3 regions of the Micromonospora sp. NPDC093277 genome follow, and region 1 is predicted to be linked to each of the others. Evidence: riboswitches for the same ligand, from Rfam matches in the RefSeq annotation. Region 1 holds a riboswitch; each other region holds the start of a gene.

What was found. Region 1 has a riboswitch for cyclic di-AMP ahead of ACIRG9_RS12390 (coiled-coil domain-containing protein). Riboswitches for the same ligand answer to the same signal wherever they lie in the genome.
Region 2: another riboswitch for cyclic di-AMP. It lies ahead of ACIRG9_RS10330 (NlpC/P60 family protein); the one in region 1 lies ahead of ACIRG9_RS12390 (coiled-coil domain-containing protein).
Region 3: another riboswitch for cyclic di-AMP. It lies ahead of ACIRG9_RS08095 (coiled-coil domain-containing protein); the one in region 1 lies ahead of ACIRG9_RS12390 (coiled-coil domain-containing protein).

The regions. Positions count from the first base shown of each region.
Region 1 covers NZ_JBIWJO010000004.1:452,543-456,105, reverse strand. The annotation lists gene ACIRG9_RS12395 (YibE/F family protein) at 1-1,180, shown strand, start outside; cyclic di-AMP (ydaO/yuaA leader) riboswitch at 1,335-1,468, shown strand; gene ACIRG9_RS12390 (coiled-coil domain-containing protein) at 1,471-2,490, shown strand; gene ACIRG9_RS12385 (carbonic anhydrase) at 2,487-3,155, opposite strand; gene ACIRG9_RS12380 (helix-turn-helix transcriptional regulator) at 3,358-3,563, shown strand, end outside.
Region 2 covers NZ_JBIWJO010000004.1:24,184-27,746, forward strand. The annotation lists gene ACIRG9_RS10325 (N-acetylmuramoyl-L-alanine amidase) at 1-1,481, opposite strand, end outside; cyclic di-AMP (ydaO/yuaA leader) riboswitch at 1,718-1,855, shown strand; gene ACIRG9_RS10330 (NlpC/P60 family protein) at 1,868-2,902, shown strand; gene dcd (dCTP deaminase) at 2,965-3,543, opposite strand.
Region 3 covers NZ_JBIWJO010000003.1:27,098-30,660, reverse strand. The annotation lists gene ACIRG9_RS08105 (HelD family protein) at 1-329, shown strand, start outside; gene ACIRG9_RS08100 (cation diffusion facilitator family transporter) at 451-1,365, shown strand; cyclic di-AMP (ydaO/yuaA leader) riboswitch at 1,498-1,629, shown strand; gene ACIRG9_RS08095 (coiled-coil domain-containing protein) at 1,635-2,699, shown strand; gene ACIRG9_RS08090 (hypothetical protein) at 2,808-3,293, shown strand; gene ACIRG9_RS08085 (SRPBCC family protein) at 3,295-3,563, opposite strand, start outside.

The sequences.
Region 1 (3,563 bases):
GGCGGGCGGCCCGGACGTGCCCCGCTACCACGGCACGGTGACCCGGGTGGTGACCGAGCCCTGCCCACCGGCGCCGGAGACGCCGGAGGGCGCCCCGGGCGGATCCACCGGCCCCTGCGGGACCGTCACCGTCACCGCCGAGCAGGGCCCGGACGCCGGGCGACAGGTCGAGGTGCCCGTCCCGGCCGGACCCGGCGCGCCCCGGGTCGAGGTGGGTGACGCGGTCGTGCTGGTCGAGCTGACGGACCCGGCCGACCCGGCGGCGAAGAGCTACCAGATCGCCGAACACCAGCGCGGCGCGCCACTGGCCTGGCTCGCCGCGCTGTTCGCCGTCGCCATCGTCGCGTTCGGCCGCTGGCGCGGGCTGGCCGCACTGGGCGGCCTGGTGGCGAGCTTCGCCGTCCTGCTCGGTTTCATCCTGCCCGGGATCAGCGCCGGCCAGCCGCCGCTGCTGGTGGCGATCGTCGGGTCCGCGCTGATCATGTTCGTGGTGCTCTACCTGACCCACGGGATCACCGCGCAGACCTCGGTGGCGGTGCTCGGCACCCTGGGCAGCCTGGTACTGACCGGCGTCCTCGGCGCGCTGGCCACCGCGGCCACCCATCTGACCGGGTTCGGCAGTGAGGACGCCACCACCCTGTTGATGTTCCAGAACGACGTCGACCTGCACGGGCTGCTCCTGGCCGGCATCATCATCGGCTCGCTCGGCGTGCTGGACGACGTCACCGTCACCCAGGCCGCCACGGTCACCGAGCTGGCGTACGCGAATCCGGGGCTGTCCCGGATCCAGCTCTACCGGGCGGCCACCCGGGTGGGTCGCGCCCACATCGCCTCCACGGTCAACACGATCGTGCTGGCGTACGCGGGCGCGTCGCTGCCGCTGCTGCTCCTGCTCGTCGCCGACTCCCGCCCGCTGAGTCAGATCCTGACCAGCGAGTTCCTGGCCCAGGAGATCGTCCGCAGCATCGTGGCCACGCTCGGCCTGGTCGCCGCCGTACCGCTGACCACCGGGCTGGCCGCGGTGGTCACCGCCGCCGGGCGGCGCGCCGGGTCGGACGGCGAGCCGCCGGTGCCCCCCGCCGCTCGGCCACCGGCGGAACGGGACAATGCTCTGGAGGCGCTCGGCGGGGCGGCCGCGCGGCGGCGCGGGCCGCAGGGGAGCACGGAGGTCGCATGGTGAAACTCCGTAGCGTGACCGTCGGTTCCAAAGGCGACGGCGGTCACGCAGGGCAACGACGAAATCGCACTATTAGTCGGCTTCCGGACGTAGATCGCCGTGGGGACTCTCAGGTAACCTCGCTGCCGGTCACCGCCGAAGGCGCGCTACGGCGCCTGCGGTGCCGCCGCCCAATCGCTCGACGGCGAGCCGGGGAACCAGGTACGAGGGGTGAATCCGCGACCAGCGGTAGGGGCCACTTCCGCCCCGAACCCGGCAGCTAACCCGGTCGGCGGTCTACGGAAGGGAACACTGTGACGGCACCCCTGCGCCGCTGGTTGACACCCGTGGTGGCCGTACTCGCCGCGTTCGCCGTCGTCGCCGGGCCGACCCCGGCCATGGCGGCGCCCACCAACCCCACCCCGTCGGGGCACGAGGAGGACGACGATCCTCCGCTCATCACGGACGTCCTCAACGCCACGAACCGCGCGTACCTGCAGGCCAAGGCGAAGCTCGACAAGTCGCAGCAGCGCCAACGCCAGCTGGCCGGCGAGGTACGCGCCGCGCAGGCCGAACTCGACGCGCTGCGCCCGCAGGTCAGCCAGATCGCCGCACAGTCGTACCGCACCGGCCGGCTCGGCGTGATGGCCATGTTGCTGGAGAGCAACACGCCCGACTCGTTCGTCCAGCGCGCCGCCGCCCTGGACGAGCTGAACATGGTCCACGCGCAGCGGCTCGCGGCGGTCAACGCGGCGAAGACCCGGGCGGAGCAGGCCAAGCTCGCGGTCGAGGCCGAGGTACGCGAGCAGGAGAAGCAGAAGAACGCGATGGCGCGGGAGAAGGTCGCGGCGGAGAAGGCGTTGGCGCTGGTCGGCGGGCGGGGATTCACCGGCGGTCTGGTCTCGGCCACCTCGCCGGTCGCCCGGATCGGGCCCGGTCGCACCGCCGACGGTGACTGGAAGTCCGAGTCGTGCAGCGAGAACGATCCCACCACCTCGGGCTGCATCACGCCGCGCACCCTGCACGCCTACAAGGAGGTCCGGCGAGCCGGCTTCACCCGCTTCGCCGGCTGCTACCGCTCCGGCGGGCCGTGGGAGCACCCGAAGGGTCGGGCCTGCGACTGGTCGTTGCAGAACAGCGGCTTCGCGCCCTGGCACAACAACGACACCCGGATGTACGGCAACAACGTCGCCGCCTTCCTCATCCGCAACGCCGACCGGCTGGGCATCTACTACGTGATCTGGAACCGGCAGATCTGGTTCCCGGCGACCGGTTGGAAGTCCTACAGCGGGCCCTCCAACCACACCGACCACGTCCACATGTCGCTGCTCTAGGGCGTGCCCTGGTCGCTCCCGGCTGGGCCCTGGAGCGTCCCCACGGTGGTCGGGGTGCCTGGCGGCACCTCGGCCACCGTCCGCACCTCGCCCGCGCTGAGCCGGTACGACATGCCGACCACCCCGCACCGGCCGGCGGCCACCAGTTCGGCGATCACGGCGGACCGGGCCAGCAGCGCCTCCAGGGTCTGCGCGATGTGGATGTCGACGATCCCGTCCACGTCCTCGATGCCCTGGCGGGCGGCCTGGCGCAGGCTGGGCACGACGGCCTCGACCACCGCACCGAGGTGCCCGGCCGGTGAGGTACCGGTGGTGACCGCGTCGCGGGCGGCCTGCACCGCCCCGCAGGAGTCGTGGCCGAGCACCACGACCAGCGGTACGCCGAGCACGGTGATCGCGTACTCGACGCTGCCGAGCACCTCGGGTCCGACGGTGTGGCCGGCGGTCCGCACCACGAAGAGGTCACCGAGGCCGCGGTCGAAGATGATCTCGGCGGCGAGGCGGGAGTCGGAGCAGCCGACGATCACCGCGAAGGGGTGCTGGCCGTCGGCGACGGCGGCCCGGTGACCGGCGTCCTGGTTCGGATGGCGAGGCACACCGGTGACGAAGCGGGCGTTGCCGGCGTACAGCTCGGCGAGCGCCTGTTCGGGTGTGTTCGGCGTCATGGCAGTCACCTCGTCCTCGCGCGATACGACCTGGTCGACCCGGTCGGCGGCGGAGACGGCCGCAAGAACCAACGTCACACCCTCAGCGAAGATACGTCAAGATTTACGTGATACAGATTTCATGTGTTTGCGGGCGCTTGACCTGACGGCAACCGGAGGGGGGTCGGGGCAGGAGCCGGAACGCCCCGAGCGGGGTCATACCATGACCATCATGGCGACGACAGCGAGCGAGAACGGGAGCGGCCGTAACTGGACCTTCCTCACCAACCACGGGCACGTGCTGCTGGCCATCGCGCGCAACCCGACCGCCCGGCTGCGGGACGTGGCCGACGAGGTGGGGGTGACCGAGCGGGCCGCCCAGGCGATCGTCGCCGACCTGGAAGCCGGTGGTTACCTGCGTCGCACCCG
Region 2 (3,563 bases), 430 kb from region 1:
ATGACCGAGGAGGAGCCGCGCAGCGGGCAGGGCTGGATCGGCGGCAGGGGGTTCGGAACGCCCGGGGGCTGCCGGTTGCAACCGGTGAAGGCCGGCTGGTTGCTGGCGTAGTCCGGGTCGATGGTGACCAGGCCCGTGTTCGGGGTCCCGGTTCCCTTGAACGGCGCCTTCATCAGGTCGAAGTAGTGCGACCAGTCCCAGTACGGTCCCGGATCCCAGTGCATCCCGCCCACGTTCGCGGCGGTGATGCCGGGAACGTTGTCGTGGCCCAGGATGTGCTGCCGGTCCAGCGGGATCTGGAAGCGCAGCGCCAGGTGCCGGACCAGCTTGGCGGAGGTCCGGTACATCGCCTCGGTGTACCAGGTGCCGTGGCCGGCGAAGCCCTCGTGCTCGATGCCGATGGACTTGGCGTTGACGTACCAGTTGCCGGCGTGCCAGCCCACGTCCTTGGCCTTGATGTGCTGGGCGACGTAGCCGTCCACCGAACGCAGCGTGTAGTGCCAGCCCAGGTAGGTCACGTCCTGAACGAGCTGCACGCTCGGGCCGAAGTAGCCCTCGGTGTCGTGGATGATGATGTACTCGATCTTCTGCTGTGCCGGCCGGTTGCCGATGTCGTAGTTGCCGTAGTCGCCGGAACCCGGGCCGTACTTCCCGTAGGGCGCGGGGATCCACTCGCAGGCGAGGCGGACCGGGCACTCCAGGCCGTCCGGCCGCTCGGCGCGACGCAGCCCGAGCTTGTGCAGCCCGGACTGGTCCGGCGTCACCGCCGCGGCGGCGAGGGTCACCTGCTGGCCGTCGTCGGTGATCCGGCTGGCGCCCTGGCTGATCTGGTCGTACACCTCGTCGGCGAAGGCCGCCGCGGCGTCCTCGGTGTCCGCGCCGGAATACCGGGCCACCGCGCCGTACCAGGCCGCCGGGTCGCTGCCGGCGCCGGCCGGCCCACCCAGCTCCTGCTGGTACGAGGCGAGCAGCGCCGCACCGCCCCGGATGTTGGCGACGGCGTCGGTACGCAGCGTCTCCTTCGACTCGCCGGTGAGGTCGGCGGCGGCGTCGAGGGTCTGCAGCGACGCCTGCGGCAGTACGTCGCCGCTCGGCCGCGCCGCGATCGCCGGGTCGAGAACGAGCGGCCGGGACTCGTCGCCGCGCGGGTCCTCGTTCTCGTCGACGTGGGCGCTGGACGGCGTCGAGGCGACCTGGGCCGCGTCGGTCAGGTGCATCGGGCCGTAGCCGCCACTGGTGCTGGGCTGGCCCGCGTGGGTGTCCCAGCGGGACTCCAGGTAGGAGACGCCGAGCAGGACGCTCTGCGGCACGCCGTACTCCGCTGCCGCGGCGGCGTACTGCTGTTGACGGTCCGGGTTGTCGGTGGTTCCGGCGGTGAGGGGCGCCGCCGCGCTGGGGCCGCTGATCGCGAGAGCGGTGGCTGCCGCGACGGTGGCGGCCAGCAATACCCGTCTGCGCGACGTTAGGGCTGAGAGGTGCATCAAACCTCCAGTTCGGGATGGGGGTCACTGCGTCCTCACCCTCGCTCCGCGCATGCCTCCTGGTCAATACCTTTCCAGGTAACGATGTACCCCGAAAGAAACCTTCATGCCCGCGGACCGCGACCGCGAATTTGAGTACGGAGTGTCACGGCGTCGCGGGTTGCGGAATGGTAACGACGATCTCTACTCTGGTCAGTCGTCGACCGGTAGGTTCACCGCCCAGCCCGGGTGGTGGCGGTCGGACACCGCCGAGTCGCCTCCGGGCGAGCCGGGGACCCAGGTACCTGGGGTGAATCCGCACCGTGGTGCGGTAGGGCGGCTCCCTTCCCGCCCGAACCCGTCAGCTAACCCGGTAGGCGGTCAGGAAAGAAGGAGTACGGAGCCCGGTGGCACACCATGCCCCGCGGCGACCGTCGGTCCGGCCGGTCGGCCGGTCGACGGCTGCGCCGCGTACCCGCTGGTCCCGCTTAACCACCGCCCTTGCCGCCCTGGCCGGCACCGCCGTCGTACTGACCGGCGGCGCCACGGCGGCCCACGCCGACCCGTCGGTCACCGAGATCGAGCGGCAGATCGACGCCGACTGGAACAAGCTCGAACCGATCATCGAGCAGGTCAACGCCACCCGCGAGGACCTCGCCGCCAAACGCAAGCAGGCCAACGCGCTGGCCAAACAGATCGCCCCGTTGCAGGCCCAGGTCGACGAGGCCCTCGGGCAGGTCGGTGGGCTCGCCGCCGACGCGTACAAGGGCAACGGCATCTCCACGGTCAACGCGCTGCTGGGCAGCCGGTCGCCGGGCGAGATCGTCAACAGCCTCGAACTGCTCGACCGCTTCGCGCACCGCCAGCAGCAGCAGGTGCAGGCCGTGGCCGACCTGCGCGATCAGTTGGCCGCGAAGAAGAAGCCGCTGGACGACATGGTCGCCCAACTGGCTCGTACCGATGCCCAGCTCTCGGCCAGGAAGAAGCAGATCGACGCCGAGATCGTCCGGCTGGAGAAGCTGCGGCTCAAGGTGTACGGCAACGGCGGCGGCGGCCCGCTGCGCCCGGCGCCCTGCCCCGCCGGCTATCCGGGCGGCCCCGCCGGGGTCGCGGTCAAGTTCGCCTGCGCCCAGATCGGCAAGATCTATGTCTGGGGCGCCGCCGGCCCGGACCACTACGACTGCTCCGGTCTCACCATGGCAGCCTGGGCCAAGGCGGGCGTCTCGATGCCGCACAACGCCCGGCAACAGCACGACGTCACCAAGCGGGTGAGCCGCAGCGAGCTGCGCGCAGGGGACCTGGTCTTCTACTACAGCGACCTGCACCACGTCGCGATGTACGTCGGCGACGGCTGGGTGGTGCACGCCTCCCAGTCGGGCAAACCCATCACGATGAAACGCGTCGACGACGGCCAGATCAACAGCTACGGCCGCCCCGGCTGATGTGAAAGGAGGGGCCCCTTCTTAACGCCTCAGGTAGCGGAAGGGGCCCCTGTCAACACCCGTCAGCGGGTCGACCAGATGCGCCAGTTCTGCCAGGAACGGCTCGGCGTCGGGCCGCGCTGCCCCTGGTAGCGCGAACCGTAGACCGCCGAACCGTACGGGTGCTCGGCCGGCGACGAGAGCCGGAAGATGCAGAGCTGGCCGATCTTCATCCCCGGCCAGAGAGTGATCGGCAGGTTCGCCACGTTCGAGAGCTCCAACGTGACGTGCCCGGAGAAGCCCGGGTCGATGAAGCCGGCGGTCGAGTGGGTGAGCAGCCCCAGCCGGCCCAGGCTCGACTTGCCCTCCAGCCGCCCGGCGAGCTGGTCGCCGAGCGAGATCACCTCAAGCGTGGAGGCGAGCACGAACTCACCCGGGTGCAGCACGAACGGCTCGCCCTCGGGCACCTCCACCAACGAGGTCAGGTCGTCCTGCTGCACGGCCGGGTCGATGTGGGTGTAGAGATGGTTGTTGAAGACCCGGAAGAGCCGGTCGAGGCGTACATCGATGCTGGAAGGCTGCACCAGCGCGGGCTCGAAGGGCTCCAGCGCGAGCGTGCCCGCTTCGATCTCGGAGGCCAGGTCGCGGTCGGAGAGCAGCATCGGAACACCATAGCGACCGG
Region 3 (3,563 bases), on a different contig from region 1:
TACCCCCGATCGAGCGGACCGTGCCCGCCGCGGAACTGCCCGCCGCGACCGTCGCGGCGGCCGACGCGCTGCTGGCCGAGGTCGAGGGCACGGTCGGCGTGATCACGCCGGTGCCGCGCCGGGACGAGGTCGCCGGCTGGCTGGGCGACCTGGGCGGCGGCCGGCTCCAGGTGGTGACCAGCCTCCAGGCCAAGGGCATGGAGTACGACGGGGTGGTGCTGGTGGCGCCGAGCGAGATCCGGGCCGATCCCGGGTCGGGCGTGCGGACGCTCTACGTGGCGCTGTCCCGGGCCACCCAGCGCCTCACCACCCTCGACCCGGTGGACTGACCACAGCCCGCGTTCGCGGCGGGCGCCTGAGCTGGCCCACCCCCCTCAGCCTTCACTTGCATACATAGCGATGTGAGCATAGATTGGGCCCGGGCGGGGCGCGGGACGAAAGGGTGTGGGCGTGGGCGCAGGTCATGACCACAGCGGCGCGGTCACCAACGCCGCACACCGCCACCAGGGTCGACTCTGGGCCGCGTTCGGGCTGCTCACCGCCCTTATGCTGGTCGAGGCGGTGGCCGCGTTCGCCACCGGCTCGCTGGCCCTGCTCTCGGACGCCGGGCACATGTTCACCGACGTGCTCGGCATCGGCATGGCGCTCGCCGCGATCACCGCCACCCGGCGAGCCAACACCGATCCGCAGCGCACCTTCGGGCTCTACCGGCTGGAGGTCCTGGCCGCGCTCGCCAACGCGGTCCTGCTCGGCGCGGTCGCCGCCTACGTGCTCGTCGAGGCGGTACGCCGGTTCGGCGAGCCGCCGGAGGTGCTCGCCGGGCCGATGCTGGCCGTGGCGTCGCTCGGCCTGCTCGCCAACATCGCCGCGTTCGCGCTGCTGCGGGCCGGCGCGCAGGAGAGCATCAACCTGCGCGGGGCCTACCTGGAGGTGCTCGGCGACCTGCTGGGCTCGCTCGGGGTGATCGCCGCCGCGCTGGTCATCACGTTCACCGACTGGTGGTGGGCCGACCCGCTGGTCGCCGTCGCGATCGGGCTGTTCATCCTGCCGCGGACCTGGCGGCTCGGCCGGGCCGCGGTCCGCATCCTGGTGCAGGCCGCCCCGGAGCACCTCCAGGTGACCGCCGTGCGCGACCGGCTGGCCGCGGTGCCCGGCGTCGCCGAGGTCCACGACCTGCACGTCTGGACCCTCACCTCCGGGATGGACGTGGCGTCGGCGCACCTGACCACGGCCCCGGACGCCGAGGTCGGCGAGGTGCTGGCCGCCGCCCGGGCCGCCCTGCACGGCGACTTCCGGATCGATCACGCCACGTTGCAGATCGAGCCCGGGGCGTCGGCCGGAGAGTGTGGACCAGTCGAGTGGTAATTAGGGCAAACTTAAATCCAAGTGGCTATTGTGCATTCATGCCGGCTTTCATCCGATTCCTAACCCTCGACTGGAGGGGCCCGGCCGGTAGGCTCGGTCGCGGCCCCCACCGGCGGCGCAGCGCGTCGCCGACGGCGGCTGTCGCCTAATCGCCGCAGCTCGGCGAGCCGGGGAACCATCTTCCTGGGGTGCATCCGCGTCAGCGGTAGGGATCTTCCGTCCCGAACCCGTCAGCTAACCCGGTCGGCGTTGACGGAAGGACACCTGGAATGCCACCTGCACGACGGACGGTCACCCGGTTGGCGGCCCTGCTCGTCGGGGCTCTCGCCCTCGGCCTCGCGACCGCACCGGTCCACCCCGCCTCGGCCGCCCCGACCGGCCTGCTCGCCGCCGCGCCCGGCGACGACGAGGGCGGCACCGCGGAGCTACGCGCCCAACTCGACGCGGCCGGCAAGGGCTGGCTGGACGCTCGGGCGGCGCTGAACCAGTCGGTGAAACGGCAGCAGCAGCTCACCGCCGAACTGAAGACGATCAACGCGGAGCTGGCCGTACGCGACGCCAAGGTCGGCGAGATCGCCGGGTTCGCGTACCGGGCCGGGCGGCTCGGCACCGCCGCGGCGCTGCTCGACAGCAGCAGCCCACAGGGCTTCATGGACCGCGCCGCCACACTGCAACAGGTCGCCGCGCACGAGGACCGGGTGCTGCGCGACCTGATCGACACCCGGGACCAGGCCACCCGTACCCAGACGGCGCTGAACGGTGAGATCCTGGAGCAGCGCCGGCAGGTCACGGTGATGGCCAAGCGCAAGGAACAGGCGGAACACGCGCTGGAGGTGGCCAACAAGAAGGCCGCCGCGACCACCACCGCCAGCGGCGGCAGCGTGCAGGGCACGTCCCGCGCCAACGCCACGCCGGCCCCGCGCAACGCCGACGGCTCCTGGCCCGCGGAGTCGTGCAGCGTCAACGACCCGACCCCGGCCGACGGCTGCATCACGCCGCGCATGCTGCACGCGCTACAGCAGGCCAAGGCGGCCGGGTTCACCCGGTACGTCTCCTGCTACCGGCCCAGTGGCTCCGGCGAGCACCCCAAGGGCCGGGCCTGCGACTTCGCCGCACAGAAAGACGGCTTCGGCGGGGTGGCCAGCGGCGGCGACAAGACGTACGGCAACAACCTGGCGGCGTACTTCATCCGCAACGCCGACCCGCTCGCCGTGCTCTACGTGATCTGGTTCAAGCAGATCTGGCTGCCCAGCAGCGGGTGGAAGGCGTACAGCGGCGGCAACGGCGATCCGTCCAGCGACCACACAAACCACGTACACCTCTCGGTCTACTGAGCCGCTAGGTGGCCCGCCGCCGGGCGGGCCACCTACGCCCACCGACGTACGCCGGATGTCGCTGCGCGCCCCACGACACCGGGCCGGCGACGGCCGAGCATCGGGGGCATGAGCCGACTCTCTCCCCCCGGACGCAAGGCCCTGCTCACCCTGCACCTGGTCACCTCGCTCGGCTGGCTCGGCGCCGACCTGGTGCTGCTCGCCCTGGGCGTGGCCGGACTACGCGGGGCCGACCCCGAGGTGGTCTACCCGGCCGCGGGCCTGCTGGTCACCTGGCTCTTCGCCCCGCTGAGCGTGCTGGTCTGGCTGATCGGGCTGGCCAGCGCGCTGCTCACCCCATGGGGCCTGCTGCGTTGGCGCTGGGTGCTGGTGAAGTTCGCGATCACCACGGCGATGCTGGGGTTGGTGTTCCTGCTGCTCGCCCCGACGGTGCGCCGGCTCGGCGAACTGGGGGCGGACCTCGCCACCCGGGACCGGCTGGACCTGATCATCCCTCCGACGGTGTCCAGCACCCTGTTGATCATCATGACCGTGCTGTCCACCTACAAGCCGTGGGGCCGGCTGCGCCCACCCGCCCAGGCAGCCCGGCCCTGAGTCAGCCCGCCTGCCCCTCCAGGGTGGCGCCGAGCCGGCTGGCGAGGCCGAGATGGGCCGCCCGGGCCTGCCGGAAGGCGTACCCGAACAGCGGTGCCGGGGCGGAGAGGGTGATCTCGACGTCGATGCGCACCACGCCACCTGGCTCGTCCCGGAGCCGGGTGTGGTTACGGACCGTAGTGGCGGGCTGCTGGCGAGCCACCGTCACCACCTCGTCCTCGGTGGCGACCAGCACGTCCGCCTGGTAGGTGACCGGGAAGTGCAGCGGCC